Regions from separate parts of the Streptomyces sp. NPDC042336 genome, predicted to be linked through region 1. Evidence: riboswitches for the same ligand, from Rfam matches in the RefSeq annotation. Region 1 holds a riboswitch; the other holds the start of a gene.

What was found. A riboswitch is a leader RNA that binds a small molecule or an ion and turns the genes downstream of it on or off. The one in region 1 is predicted to bind glycine.
Region 2: linked by a shared signal. The riboswitch ahead of gcvT (glycine cleavage system aminomethyltransferase GcvT) and the one ahead of gcvP (aminomethyl-transferring glycine dehydrogenase) in region 1 are both predicted to bind glycine.

Annotation. Positions count from the first base shown of each region.
Region 1 is NZ_JBVJEA010000002.1:695,151-701,438, forward strand. Features, by position in the region: gene modB (molybdate ABC transporter permease subunit) at 1-34, shown strand, start outside; gene ACZ6IM_RS08630 (ABC transporter ATP-binding protein) at 31-1,131, shown strand; gene ACZ6IM_RS08635 (TOBE domain-containing protein) at 1,158-1,577, shown strand; gene gcvP (aminomethyl-transferring glycine dehydrogenase) at 1,645-4,530, opposite strand; glycine riboswitch at 4,708-4,803, opposite strand; gene ACZ6IM_RS08645 (PRC-barrel domain-containing protein) at 4,954-5,337, shown strand; gene ACZ6IM_RS08650 (DNA polymerase IV) at 5,247-6,288, opposite strand, start outside.
Region 2 is NZ_JBVJEA010000027.1:43,998-50,285, reverse strand. Features, by position in the region: gene glyA (serine hydroxymethyltransferase) at 96-1,358, opposite strand; gene gcvH (glycine cleavage system protein GcvH) at 1,373-1,750, opposite strand; gene gcvT (glycine cleavage system aminomethyltransferase GcvT) at 1,859-2,977, opposite strand; glycine riboswitch at 3,017-3,132, opposite strand; glycine riboswitch at 3,133-3,226, opposite strand; gene ACZ6IM_RS35820 (AAA family ATPase) at 3,404-4,072, shown strand; gene ACZ6IM_RS35815 (enhanced serine sensitivity protein SseB) at 4,151-4,918, shown strand; gene ACZ6IM_RS35810 (enhanced serine sensitivity protein SseB C-terminal domain-containing protein) at 5,113-5,910, shown strand; gene ACZ6IM_RS35805 (ABC transporter permease) at 6,227-6,288, shown strand, end outside.

The DNA of each region.
Region 1 (6,288 bases):
GGGTCTGCGGGACCGCTGGATGAGTGCGTCATGACCGACACCGGCCAGCGGAAGACCGCCATCGACTCCCCCGGGGTCCACCGGTCCGAGGACGGCCTCGACGCCCGGCTCGTCGTGGACCGCGGCGCCTTCCGCCTGGACGTGGCGCTCACCGCCGCGCCCGGGGACGTCGTGGCCCTCCTCGGGCCCAACGGCGCGGGCAAGACCACCGCCCTGCGCGCACTCGCCGGCCTGGCGCCCCTCTCCGGCGGTCACCTGCGCCTGGACGGCGCCGCGCTGGACCGTACGCCGCCGGAGTCCCGCCCGGTCGGCGTCGTCTTCCAGGACTACCTGCTCTTCCCGCACCTGACCGCCCTCGACAACGTGGCCTTCGGTCCGCGCTGCCGGGGCGCAGGCAGGACGGAGGCACGGGCGCGGGCCGCGGCGTGGCTGGACCGCATGGGCCTGGCCGACCACGCGGGTGCCAAGCCGCGCCGTCTCTCCGGGGGCCAGGCCCAGCGAGTCGCCCTGGCCCGCGCGCTGGCCACCAACCCGCGGCTGCTGCTCCTCGACGAGCCGCTCGCGGCCCTGGACGCCCGGACCCGGCTGGAGGTGCGGGCGCAGCTGCGCCGCCATCTCGCCGAGTTCGAGGCCGTCGCCGTCCTGGTCACGCACGACCCGCTGGACGCCATGGTGCTGGCCGACCGGCTGGTCGTGGTCGAGGACGGCGCGGTCGTCCAGGAGGGCGGGCCCGCCGACATCGCCCGGCGGCCCCGCACGGACTACATCGCGCAGCTGGTCGGCCTGAATCTCTACCGGGGGCGGGCCGAGGGCCACACCGTACGGCTCGACGACACGGGCCCCGCCATCACCACCACCGAGGACCTCGCGGGCCCGGTCTTCGTCGCGTTCCCGCCCAGCGCCGTGACCCTGTACGGCGCGCCTCCCACCGGCTCCAGCGCCCGCAACCTGTGGCGCTGCGAGGTCGCGGGCCTGGAGAGTCACGGCGACCAGATCCGCGTGGACCTCACGGGCGAACTCGCACTCGCCGCCGACCTCACCACGGTCGCCGCGGCCGAGCTGGGCCTCCACCCGGGCGCACCGGTGTGGGCGACGGTCAAGGCGACGCAGACCCACGCATACCCGGCATAGCGCCGGCGCCGGGCTACGGTGCCCCCATGAGCCTGAGCATCCGCAACCAGCTCCCCGGCACCGTCACCGCCGTCACCCCGGGCGAGGCCATGGCGACGGTCGGCGTCCGTCTCTCCGGCGGCCAGGACCTCACCGCGGCGATCACCCGGGAGTCCGCCGAGGACCTCGCGCTCGCCCCCGGCACCGCCGTGCGGGCCCTGGTGAAGTCCACCGAGGTGGCACTGGCCACCGGGCGCGTCGAGGGGCTGTCCATCCGCAACCGGCTGCCCGGCACGGTCACCGCCCTCACCACCGGCGCCGCGATGGCCTCGGTCTCGGTCGCCGTCGAGGGCGCCGAGCTGACCGCCGCCATCACCAGGCAGGCCGCCGACGACCTGGAGCTGTCCGTCGGCGTTCCCGTCGTCGCGCTGGTCAAGTCGACGGAGGTGTCGCTCGCCACGGGATGAGACGCCGAGAGGCCCCGCCCGGGTCCAGGTGGCCCGGGCGGGGCCTCTCTCAGCTCTGCGGCGGGACTCAGTCCTCGTAGGCGTCCAGCGGCGGGCAGGAGCAGACCAGGTTCCGGTCGCCGTAGGCCTGGTCGATGCGGCGCACCGGCGGCCAGTACTTGTCGGCGGCGGACACCCCGGCAGGGAAGACGGCCTCCTCACGCGTGTACGCGTGGTCCCACTCGCCGCCCAGCGCGCCCGCGGTGTGCGGGGCGCCGCGCAGCGGGTTGTCGTCGGCGGACCAGGCGCCGGAGCCGACCTTCTCGATCTCCGCACGGATGGCGATCATCGCCTCGCAGAACCGGTCCAGCTCGGCCAGGTCCTCGGACTCGGTCGGCTCGATCATCAGCGTGCCGGCCACCGGGAAGGACATCGTCGGCGCGTGGAAGCCGTAGTCGATCAGCCGCTTGGCGACGTCGTCGACGCTCACACCGGTCGCCTTGGTCAGCGGGCGCAGGTCGATGATGCACTCGTGCGCGACCAGCCCGCCCGGACCCGTGTACAGCACCGGGAAGTGCGGCTCCAGGCGCTTGGCGATGTAGTTCGCGGACAGCACGGCCACCTGCGTGGCCCGCTTGAGGCCCTCGCCGCCCATCAGCCGGACGTACGACCAGGAGATCGGCAGGATCCCGGCCGAGCCCCACGGGGCCGCCGAGATCGGGCCGACGCCGGTCTGCGGACCGGCCGCCGGCTGCAGCGGGTGGTTGGGCAGGTACGGCGCCAGGTGCGACCGTACGGCCACCGGGCCGACGCCGGGACCGCCGCCGCCGTGCGGGATGCAGAAGGTCTTGTGCAGGTTCAGGTGGGAGACGTCGCCGCCGAAGTGCCCGGGCTTGGCGAGGCCGACCAGGGCGTTCAGGTTGGCGCCGTCGACGTAGACCTGGCCGCCCGCGTCGTGCACCCGCGCGCAGATGTCCGCCACGTGCTCCTCGAACACGCCGTGCGTGGACGGGTAGGTGATCATCAGCACGGCCAGCTCGTCGCGGTGCTTCTCGATCTTGGCGCGCAGGTCCTCGACGTCGATCTCGCCGTCCTCGGCCGTCTTGACGACGACGACCTTCATGCCGGCCATCACGGCGCTGGCGGCGTTGGTGCCGTGCGCGGAGGACGGGATGAGGCAGACGGTGCGCTGGTCGTCGCCGTTGGCACGGTGGTAGCCGCGCACGGCGAGCAGTCCGGCGAACTCGCCCTGCGACCCCGCGTTCGGCTGGAGCGAGACCTTGTCGTACCCGGTGACCTCGGCGAGCCGCTCCTCCAACTCGCGGATGAGGGTCAGGTAGCCCTGCGCCTGATCGGCGGGCGCGAAGGGGTGCAGCGCGCCGAACTCGGGCCAGGTGACCGGCTCCATCTCGGTGGTCGCGTTGAGCTTCATGGTGCAGGAGCCCAGCGGGATCATGCCGCGGTCCAGCGCGTAGTCCCGGTCGGCGAGGCGGCGCAGGTAACGCAGCATCGCGGTCTCGGAGCGGTGCTGGTGGAAGACGGGGTGGGTCAGGAAGTCGTCGGTGCGCAGCAGTGCCTCGGGCAGCGACTCCCCGGTCGCCGCGTCCAGCGCCTCGACGTCGCCCTCGACGCCGAAGGCGTTCCACACCCCGCCGACCTGGGCGCGCGTGGTGGTCTCGTCACAGGCGAACGACACGTGGTCGGCGTCGACGAGCCGGAGGTTGATGCCGTTCTCGCGGGCGGCGTGGACGATCGCGTCGGCCCGGCCGGGCACCCGCGCGGTGACGGTGTCGAAGTAGGAGCCGTGGACGATCTCGACGCCGCCCTCGGCGAGACCGGCCGCGGTGACCGTGGCGTACCGGTGGGTGCGCCGGGCGATGGCCCGCAGGCCCTCGGGGCCGTGGTAGACGGCGTACATGCCGGCCATGACGGCGAGCAGCACCTGCGCGGTGCAGATGTTGCTGGTGGCCTTCTCCCGGCGGATGTGCTGCTCACGGGTCTGCAGGGCCAGGCGGTAGGCCTTGTTGCCGTCGGCGTCCACGGAGACGCCGACCAGGCGGCCGGGGAGGCTGCGGGCGAACTTCTCGTGCACGGCCATGTAGCCGGCGTGCGGCCCGCCGAAGCCCATCGGCACGCCGAAGCGCTGGGTGGTGCCGACGGCGATGTCCGCGCCCAGCTCGCCGGGCGAGGTGAGCAGCGTGAGGGCGAGCAGGTCGGCGGCGACGGTGACGAGCGCGCCGAGCTCGTGCGCCCGGTCGATCACCGGCTTGATGTCGCGGACGGCTCCGGAGGCGCCCGGGTACTGGATCAGGACGCCGTTGATCTCCCGCTCGGCGATCTCGGCCGGGATGCCCTCGCTCAGGTCGGCGACGACGACCTCGACGCCGGTCGGCTCGGCACGGGTCCGTATCACGGCGACGGTCTGCGGCAGCGCGTCCGCGTCGACCAGGAACAGACCCTTCTTGTTCTTGCCCATGCGCCGCGACAGGGCCATCGCCTCGGCGGCGGCGGTGCCCTCGTCGAGCAGCGAAGCTCCGGAGGTGGGCAGGCCGGTCAGCTCGGCGACCATGGTCTGGAAGTTCAGCAGGGCTTCGAGACGGCCCTGGGAGATCTCCGGCTGGTACGGCGTGTACGCCGTGTACCAGGACGGGTTCTCCATGACGTTGCGCAGGATGACCGGCGGGGTGAAGGTGCCGTAGTAGCCGAGGCCGATCATGGAGTCGAGGACCTGGTTGCGGTCGGCCAGGGAGCGCAGCTCGGCCAGCACCTCGGCCTCGGAGCGCGCGCCCGGCAGGTCGAGCGCGTCGGCGTTCTTGATCACATCCGGCACCGCGGCGGCCGTCAGTTCGTCGAGCGAACCGTAACCGACCTGCGCGAGCATCTTGGCCCTGGCCTCGTGGTCGGGGCCGATGTGGCGCTGCTCGAACGGCATGGCCTGTTCGAGTTCGGAGAGCGGAGTGCGGTGGGCGGTCATTGCGGAGGCCTCCTGGTCTGACGACCTTCGAGGGGCACCACGGCGCGGGTACCCGGACGGCCTCCCCCTCTGTCATCTCAACCTGAGAGCTTCACCGGGCGAGCCCTGGGGCTCTCCCGGCTTTCACCGTCGGTGAGAGCGGACGCCGTCGACACCCGCCCTGCTTTCCAGAGTGACCTCGTCCGTGCGGTACGTGAGCCTGAGAGATTCCGGGGAGGATTTGCTCCTTCGGCGCCTCCGATGGTGTCCGGAGGACTCTCCCGCGCGGGGTCAGCAGCCGTTTGCCAGCGTACCAGCGAGGCCGCCGCACGGAGTTCGAGTGGCCGACCGGCCACTTCTGCTCTTTTGTAGTACTTACGGATGATTAGGCGGCTGGTGTGCGACCCCAGTGCGGCCCAGTGGTGCGATCAAGTGGAGGGCCCCGTGCGTACTGACATCGATCCGCGGAACCTGATCGGCCGCAAGGCGTTCGACCGCGACGGCACCAGGATCGGCACCGTGGACGAGGTCTACCTCGACGATGCCACCGGCGTCCCGGAGTGGGCGGCGATACGGACCGGTCTCTTCAGCAGGGACGCCTTCGTCCCCCTGGAGCCCAGCGAGCTGGTCGACGGCACCCTGCGCGTGCCCTTCGACCGGGCGCTGATCAAGGAGGCACCCGACTTCGGCGTCGGCCGCCACCTCTCGCCGGAACAGGAACTGCAGCTCTACCACCACTACGGCTTGGACGTGGCGGCCGCTCCCCCGCCTCCCGACCACGACTTCGGCAAGCTGGCCGGCAAGGGCAAGGGCGGCGACGAGGGCTGACCCGCCTCGCCCTCCGCCGCGGCGACCAGCGGCAGCGGGTCCGCGGGGGTCAGCTCCGGGTCGTCCACCGGAAAGGTCCGCACCCGCCCGACCCCCGAGTACGGCGTCTCGAACCGCACGGTGACCCGCCCGAGGCCGCTGCCCTGCACCCAGCCGTGCCCCAGCTCCGTGTGCCGCACGTCGTGCCCCGCCGGCCACCGGCGCTCGGCGGGCGGGGGGCTGTGCTCCTCGGCGGGCTCGGTCTCGGGCTCCTCGGCCAGTTCCGCGGCCCGGTCCCCCGCCGCCTGGGCGAACAGGTCCTCCTGGGTGTAGTCGGCCAGCCCGCTGACACCCACCCCGAGCAGACGCACGCCGCCCGTGGTGTCCACCGAGTCCAGCAGTCTGGCGGCCGCCTCGCGCACCACCGCGGGGTCGTCGGTGGGCCCGCGCAGGGTCTCGGAGCGGGTCAGGGTGGAGAAGTCGTATCTGCGCACCTTGAGCACGATGGTCCGCCCGGACAGGCCGGAGGCGCGCAGTCGCCGCACGCAGCGGTCCGCGAGCCGTCCCACCTCGACGCCGACCCGCACCCGGTCGTGGATGTCCACGTCGTAGGTGTCCTCGACCGACACGGACTTGGTCTCCCGCTCGGCCACCACGGGCCGCTCGTCCCGCGCCAGCGCCATGGCGTACAGGGCGTGGCCGTGCGCCTTGCCCAGCAACCGCACCAGCTCGTCCTCGCCCGCCTCGGCGATCTCGCCGACCGTGGTGATCCCGGCCCGTCGCAGATGGTCCCCCGTGGCCGGTCCCACGCCGGGCAGCGTGCGCACCGTCATCGGCCCCAGCATGGCCCGCTCCGTCCCCGGCGGGATGAGCACCAGTCCGTCGGGCTTGGCCTGCTCGGAGGCGATCTTGGCGAGCATCTTGGAGGCGGCGAGCCCCACCGACCCGGTGAGGCCGGTGACGGTGCGGATG
Region 2 (6,288 bases), on a different contig from region 1:
TCCTCAGAACGGGGGTGGTGCAGAGGGAGGGGTGCTCCGGGCGGGGCGCCGGACCGCTTGTGGCGGGTGCGGCGCCCCACTCGAAGGCGTGGTGTCTACTTGTTCAGACCCGGGTACAGCGGGTGCTTGTCGGCCAGGGCCTTCACCCGGGCCTTGAGGGCGTCGGCGTCGTAGGACGGCTTCAGCGCCTCGGCGATCACGTCCGCGACCTCGGCGAAGTCCTCGGCGGTGAAGCCGCGGGTCGCCAGGGCCGGCGTACCGATGCGCAGGCCGGAGGTCACCATCGGCGGACGCGGGTCGTTCGGGACGGCGTTGCGGTTGACCGTGATGCCGACCTCGTGGAGTCGGTCCTCGGCCTGCTGACCGTCCAGCTCGGAGTCACGCAGGTCCACCAGGACCAGGTGGACGTCCGTGCCGCCGGTCAGGACGGAGACGCCCGCCGCCTTCGCGTCGTCCCGCACCAGGCGCTCGGCAAGGATGCGGGCACCCTCCAGCGTACGGCCCTGGCGCTCCTTGAAGTCCTCGCTCGCGGCGACCTTGAAGGCGACGGCCTTGGCGGCCACCACGTGCTCCAGCGGGCCACCCTGCTGACCGGGGAAGACAGCGGAGTTGATCTTCTTGGCCAGCTCGGCCGTGGAGAGGATCACACCGCCGCGCGGGCCGCCCAGCGTCTTGTGGGTGGTGGTGGTCACCACGTGGGCGTGCGGGACCGGGTTCGGGTGCAGGCCCGCCGCGACCAGGCCGGCGAAGTGCGCCATGTCGACCATCAGGTACGCGCCGACCTCGTCCGCGACCTTGCGGAACGCGGCGAAGTCCAGCTGACGCGGGTACGCCGACCAGCCGGCCACGATCAGCTTCGGCCTGGTCTCCTTGGCGAGGCGCTCCACCTCGGCCATGTCCACCTGGCCGTCGTCGCCGACGTGGTAGGGGACGACGTTGTAGAGCTTGCCGGAGAAGTTGATCTTCATGCCGTGGGTCAGGTGCCCGCCGTGGGCGAGGTTCAGGCCCATGATCGTGTCGCCGGGCTTGAGCAGCGCGAACATCGCGGCCGCGTTGGCCTGGGCGCCCGAGTGCGGCTGCACGTTGGCGTGCTCGGCGCCGAAGAGCGCCTTGACCCGGTCGATGGCGATCTGCTCGACCACGTCGACGTGCTCGCAGCCGCCGTAGTAGCGGCGGCCGGGGTAGCCCTCGGCGTACTTGTTGGTGAGGACCGAGCCCTGGGCCTCCATGACCGCGACCGGGGCGAAGTTCTCCGAGGCGATCATCTCGAGGGTGGACTGCTGGCGGTCCAGCTCGGCGTCGACGGCGGCGGCGACGTCCGGGTCCAGCTCGTGCAGGGGTGTGTTCAGAAGCGACATGGGGTCGGGACTCCTCAGCCGGCGATGAAGGCGGTGTACTCGTCGGCGGAGAGCAGGTCGGCCGGCTCGTCCGAGATCCGCACCTTGAACAGCCAGCCGCCCTCGAAGGGGGCGCTGTTCACCAGCGACGGGTCGTTGACGACGTCCTCGTTGACCTCGGTGATCTCGCCGGAGACGGGGGAGTACAGGTCGGAGACGGACTTGGTCGACTCCAGTTCGCCGCAGGTCTCGCCCGCGGTCACCGAGTCGCCGACCTCGGGAAGCTGCACGAAGACGACGTCACCGAGCGCGTTGGCCGCGTGCTCCGTGATGCCGACCGTCGAGACGCCGTCCTCGGCGCCCGACAGCCACTCGTGCTCCTTGCTGTAGCGCAGCTGCTGGGGGTTGCTCATGGCCTGAATTCTCCTGTACGCGAGGAAGTGGCTGGTGAAGGGGGTGAAGAGGGAGTGCTGAGTGACCCAGGGGACTGCCGTGCGGGGGCGGCGCCCCGTGTCTACTGTCTACTTCTGGCGCTTGTAGAACGGCAGCGCCACGACCTCGTACGGCTCGTGGCTGCCCCGGATGTCCACACCGACACCCTCGGTGCCGACAGCCGCGTGCGCGGGGTCGACGTACGCCATGGCGATCGGCTTGCCCAGCGTCGGGGACGGGGCGCCGGAGGTCACCTCGCCGATCACCTCGCCGCCCGCGACCACCTGGTACCCGGCGCGCGGGACCCGGCGGCCCTCGGCGACCAGGCCGACCAGGACGCGGGGCGGCCGGGAGGCGGCACGCTCGGCGGCCTCGGCCAGGGCGGCACGCCCGACGAAGTCGCCCTCCTTCTCGAACTTCACCACCCGGCCGAGACCGGCGTCGAACGGCGTCAGCGCGGTCGACAGCTCGTTGCCGTACAGCGGCATGCCGGCCTCCAGGCGCAGCGTGTCCCGGCAGGACAGACCGCACGGGATCAGCCCGGCGCCCTCGCCCGCCCGGGTCAGCGCCTCCCACAGTTCGACGGCGTGCTCGGGCTTCACGAACAGCTCGAAGCCGTCCTCGCCGGTGTATCCGGTACGCGCGATCAGCGCGGGAACGCCCGCGACCGTGCCGGGCAGGCCGGCGTAGTACTTCAGGCCGTCCAGATCGGCGTCGGTGAGCGACGCGAGGATGCCGGGGGACTCGGGGCCCTGCACGGCGAGCAGCGCGTAGGCGTCGCGGTCGTCGCGCACCTCGGCGTCGAAGCCGGCCGCCCGCTCGGTCAGCGCGTCCAGCACGACCTGGGCGTTGGAGGCGTTGGCGACCACCATGTACTCGGTGTCGCCCAGGCGGTAGACGATCAGGTCGTCCAGGATGCCGCCGTCCTCGCGGCAGATCATGGTGTAGCGGGCCCGGCCCGGCTTCACGCTGCCGATGTTGCCGACCAGCGCGAAGTCGAGCAGCCCGGCCGCCTGCGGACCGGTGACGGTGATCTCGCCCATGTGCGAGAGGTCGAAGAGACCGGCGCGGGTGCGTACCGCGACGTGCTCCTCGCGCTCGGAGCCGTAGCGCAGGGGCATGTCCCAGCCGGCGAAGTCGGTCATCGTCGCGCCCAGCGCGCGATGCGTGGCGTCGAGCGCGGTACGGCGCGGTTCGGTACTGCTCATCGGTCGGTCGTCTCCCAGGACAGGACGTGGCGAGGTCGGTCCTCCCCATCTGTCATCGGAACCTGAGAGGTTCGCCACGGCCACCGCAGTACGGCGATCAGGGCTTGCACCTTGGGTGGGACCGCCGTCGGGGGCGGTCCGCTTTTCAGATGTGCCTCGCCCGCGCGGTAACGGGGCCTGAGAGATTCAAGGGAGGGACTTGCTCCTTCGGCGCCCCGGCGCGGCCGGGGACTCTCCCGCGCGGATTCAAACGGCCGGTATGCAGTTGGCGCCGCCATCATTGCACGCCCGGGCGATCCGTGGCAGACCGTGATCTGTAACCGGCTTGTGGCAGTAAGCGAACGAAAACGCGAGACCCGCGCATTACCTTCTCTTTACACTCGACGGGGAGGTGCTCGTGTACCGCCCCAGGGGAGGACGATCACGGTGAACAGGACCACGGCGTACGCCACGACCTCGGGACTCGCGCTGCCCAAGCAGCCCGCCGCCCCGGCCCCCGAGGCATGCGCCCCACTGACCGCACCCGTCGTCCGCGACCTGAGGGACCGCGACGGCCGCAGCCCGCACGCCCTGCTCTTCGGACCCCGGGACCTGGTGGTGATCACCGGCCTGCCCGGCAGCGGCAAGTCCACGCTGATGCGGCGCACCGTGCGCGGCGGCCGCGTCGACTCCCAGGACACCCGCGACCGCTGGGACCGCCGCATGCCGCGCTTCCTGCCGTACGCGCTCTACCGCCCCCTCGTCCGCCTCGCCCACTACGCGGGGCTGCGCCGCGCCCTGCGCTCCGGCGAGGGCGTCGTCGTGCACGACTGCGGCACCCAGGCCTGGGTGCGCGGCTGGCTGGCCCGCGAGGCCCGCCGCCGGGACGGCACCCTGCACCTGCTGCTCCTCGACGTCGCTCCCGACGAGGCGCTGGCCGGGCAGCGCGAGCGCGGCCGGGGCGTCTCGCGGTACGCGTTCCTGCGGCACCGCGCGGCCAACTCCCGCCTGCTGCGCGCGGTGACCGAAGGCACCCTGCCCGCGGGCTGCTCCTCCGCGGTCGTCCTCGACCGGGCTGCGGCCGACGCCCTGCGGCGGATCGCCTTCACGGGGTGACACACGGTAGGGCTCAGGGCCGAACGGGTTAGCCTTTCAGCCACGAACGGCGGTACCAGGCAGGCGGTAGGTAGGCAGATGGACTTCCCGGCACAGGCGCACCCCCACCCGCACGGCGGGTGGCCAGGCAACGAGCTGGAGGAGGTGCTGTCCGCCTCCCTCGGTATCCCGTCGGCCGGTGGCCGGATCGTGGAGGTCCTCGGCCGCAGCTTCGTCTGGGTCCCGCTGCCCAACGGCGGCGGCCCGCACAGCGGCCCCCTCGACCTGCCCTCGCTGGAGATCGACGGCCAGGCCTACGTGCCAGTGTTCAGCTCCGAGGAACAGCTGCGCCAGGTCGCGGGGGCGCACATGGCGTACACCATCGCCCCCGCCGCGGAGTTCGCCCGCGGGCTGCCCCCGCAGGTCGGCATCGTGGTGAACCCGGAGGGCGTGGTCGGCATCCCGCTGCCGCCGCCCGCCGTGGCCGAGCTGTGCCGGGCCGGCCGCACCCCCCTGGACGGGCCCGCGTCCGGCGGCCGGGTCCGCCTCTTCGAGCCGGACTGGCAGGACGACCCGGTGGACTTCCTGGCCGCGGCCTCCTCCGAGTTCGCCGCCATCGGCGTCGTCCGCAGCGCGCGCCGCTGCCTGGCCGCCGTCGAGACCGCCGACCCGGTCCTGTTCGTCGGCGTCGAACTGACCCACTGGGAGGGCGACGCCCGCGCCCTCCCCCTGGACGCCCTCGGCCGCGCCCTCGCCAAGTCCCCCCTGAAATGGCAGGTCAACCTGATCCTCCTGGAAGCAGCCCAGGACCCGGTCTGCGACTGGATGCGGGAGAAGGTCAGGCCCTTCTACAGCCAGGGCTTGTAAGCGCCGGACAGGGACAGCGCCCTGAAGGGGCGCGGGGCTGTGACATGTGCGGCTCCGCCGCGTGGGCGCGACAAGCCACGACGAAACCCGCACCCGCCGGACGGCAAGGAGCCCCCAGCTCCTGGGCACCCCCGCACCCGGCGGAGCCTTAAGCTGGGTCCGACACCGGGGGAACTCTCGAAGGGGCGATACGCGTGAGCGCCAGCGGCACCACGACCGGACAGGTCGAGCACATGCTGCGCCAGGTGACGCCCGGGCGCTACGACGCCTACGAGGCCCTGCTGCGCGCCCTCGCCACCCCCGCCTCCGGCCAGGTCTGGATGCTGCTGTGGCACGGCCAGGCCGGCTCCCCGGACGCCCAGTACGGGAACATGGAGGTCGACGGCTACGGCTACGCCCCCTGCGTGACCTCCGCCCAGGAGCTCTCGGCCAGCGGCTGGAACCGGTCGTACGAGGTGGTCGACGGCCTGGAGGCCGCCCGCGCTCTCTACCCCGACCACTACGGCCTGTGGCTCAACCCGCACGCCCCCGGCGGCGGCGTCGGCATCCCCTGGCTCGACCTGCGCCGCATCGCCTCCGGCCTGGACCGCCAGCCCGCGGGCCCCCTGCGGCTGTCCGAACCGGCCATCGAGATCCCCCAGTTCTACGCCCTGCTCGCGCAGAACGCCCACCGCACCCCGGCGGTCCGCGCGCTGCGCCGCGCCTGGGTGCAGCCGGCGCTGGGGGCGCCGTACCTCACCATCGGCCTGGACGTGTACGACACCTCCCCGCCCGCCGTCGACGCGGTGCGCGCGATGATGCAGCAGTCCGTCGGCGCGGTGCCGGACGGGCTGCCGGTGTCGACGGTGGCGATGACCGACGCCCACGATCCGGTCGCCCTGTGGCTGCGCGCCAACGCGCGCCCGTTCTACGACCGCGAGGCCCACGCGGCCGCCCCCGCCCAGGCGCCGGCGGGCGGGTACGGATACCCTCCGGCCGGTAGCCGGTACTGACGGCCGCGGTCCCCGTGGATCCCGCCGGAAGAGTCGATCTTCGCGCGTAGATGAGGACGCAAAGCGCCTGCTTGTCCCTGATGTACCAACTCGCCCGTGTCCGGCCCCCGTTACCCACTGTCCGGATAACGGAACACCTCAAACAGCATCACGGTTGCGCATCCATTCCCCGGCAAGTCTGGCTACAGATCGCCAAAGCGTTGAAGACTCCCGCAAGTAAGGGGTGGAAGCTCGCTCCTGTGTACGACGGACTGATCACGCCGCTACAGCGGCAAGTGCGGGCCGGCTACCGCCGGTTGAGAGGGGTCCCTGCCAGATGACGGCACCATTGCACGAGCCGACCGCGGAAGCGGCCCCGAGTGCGGCCGAGGAAGCGGC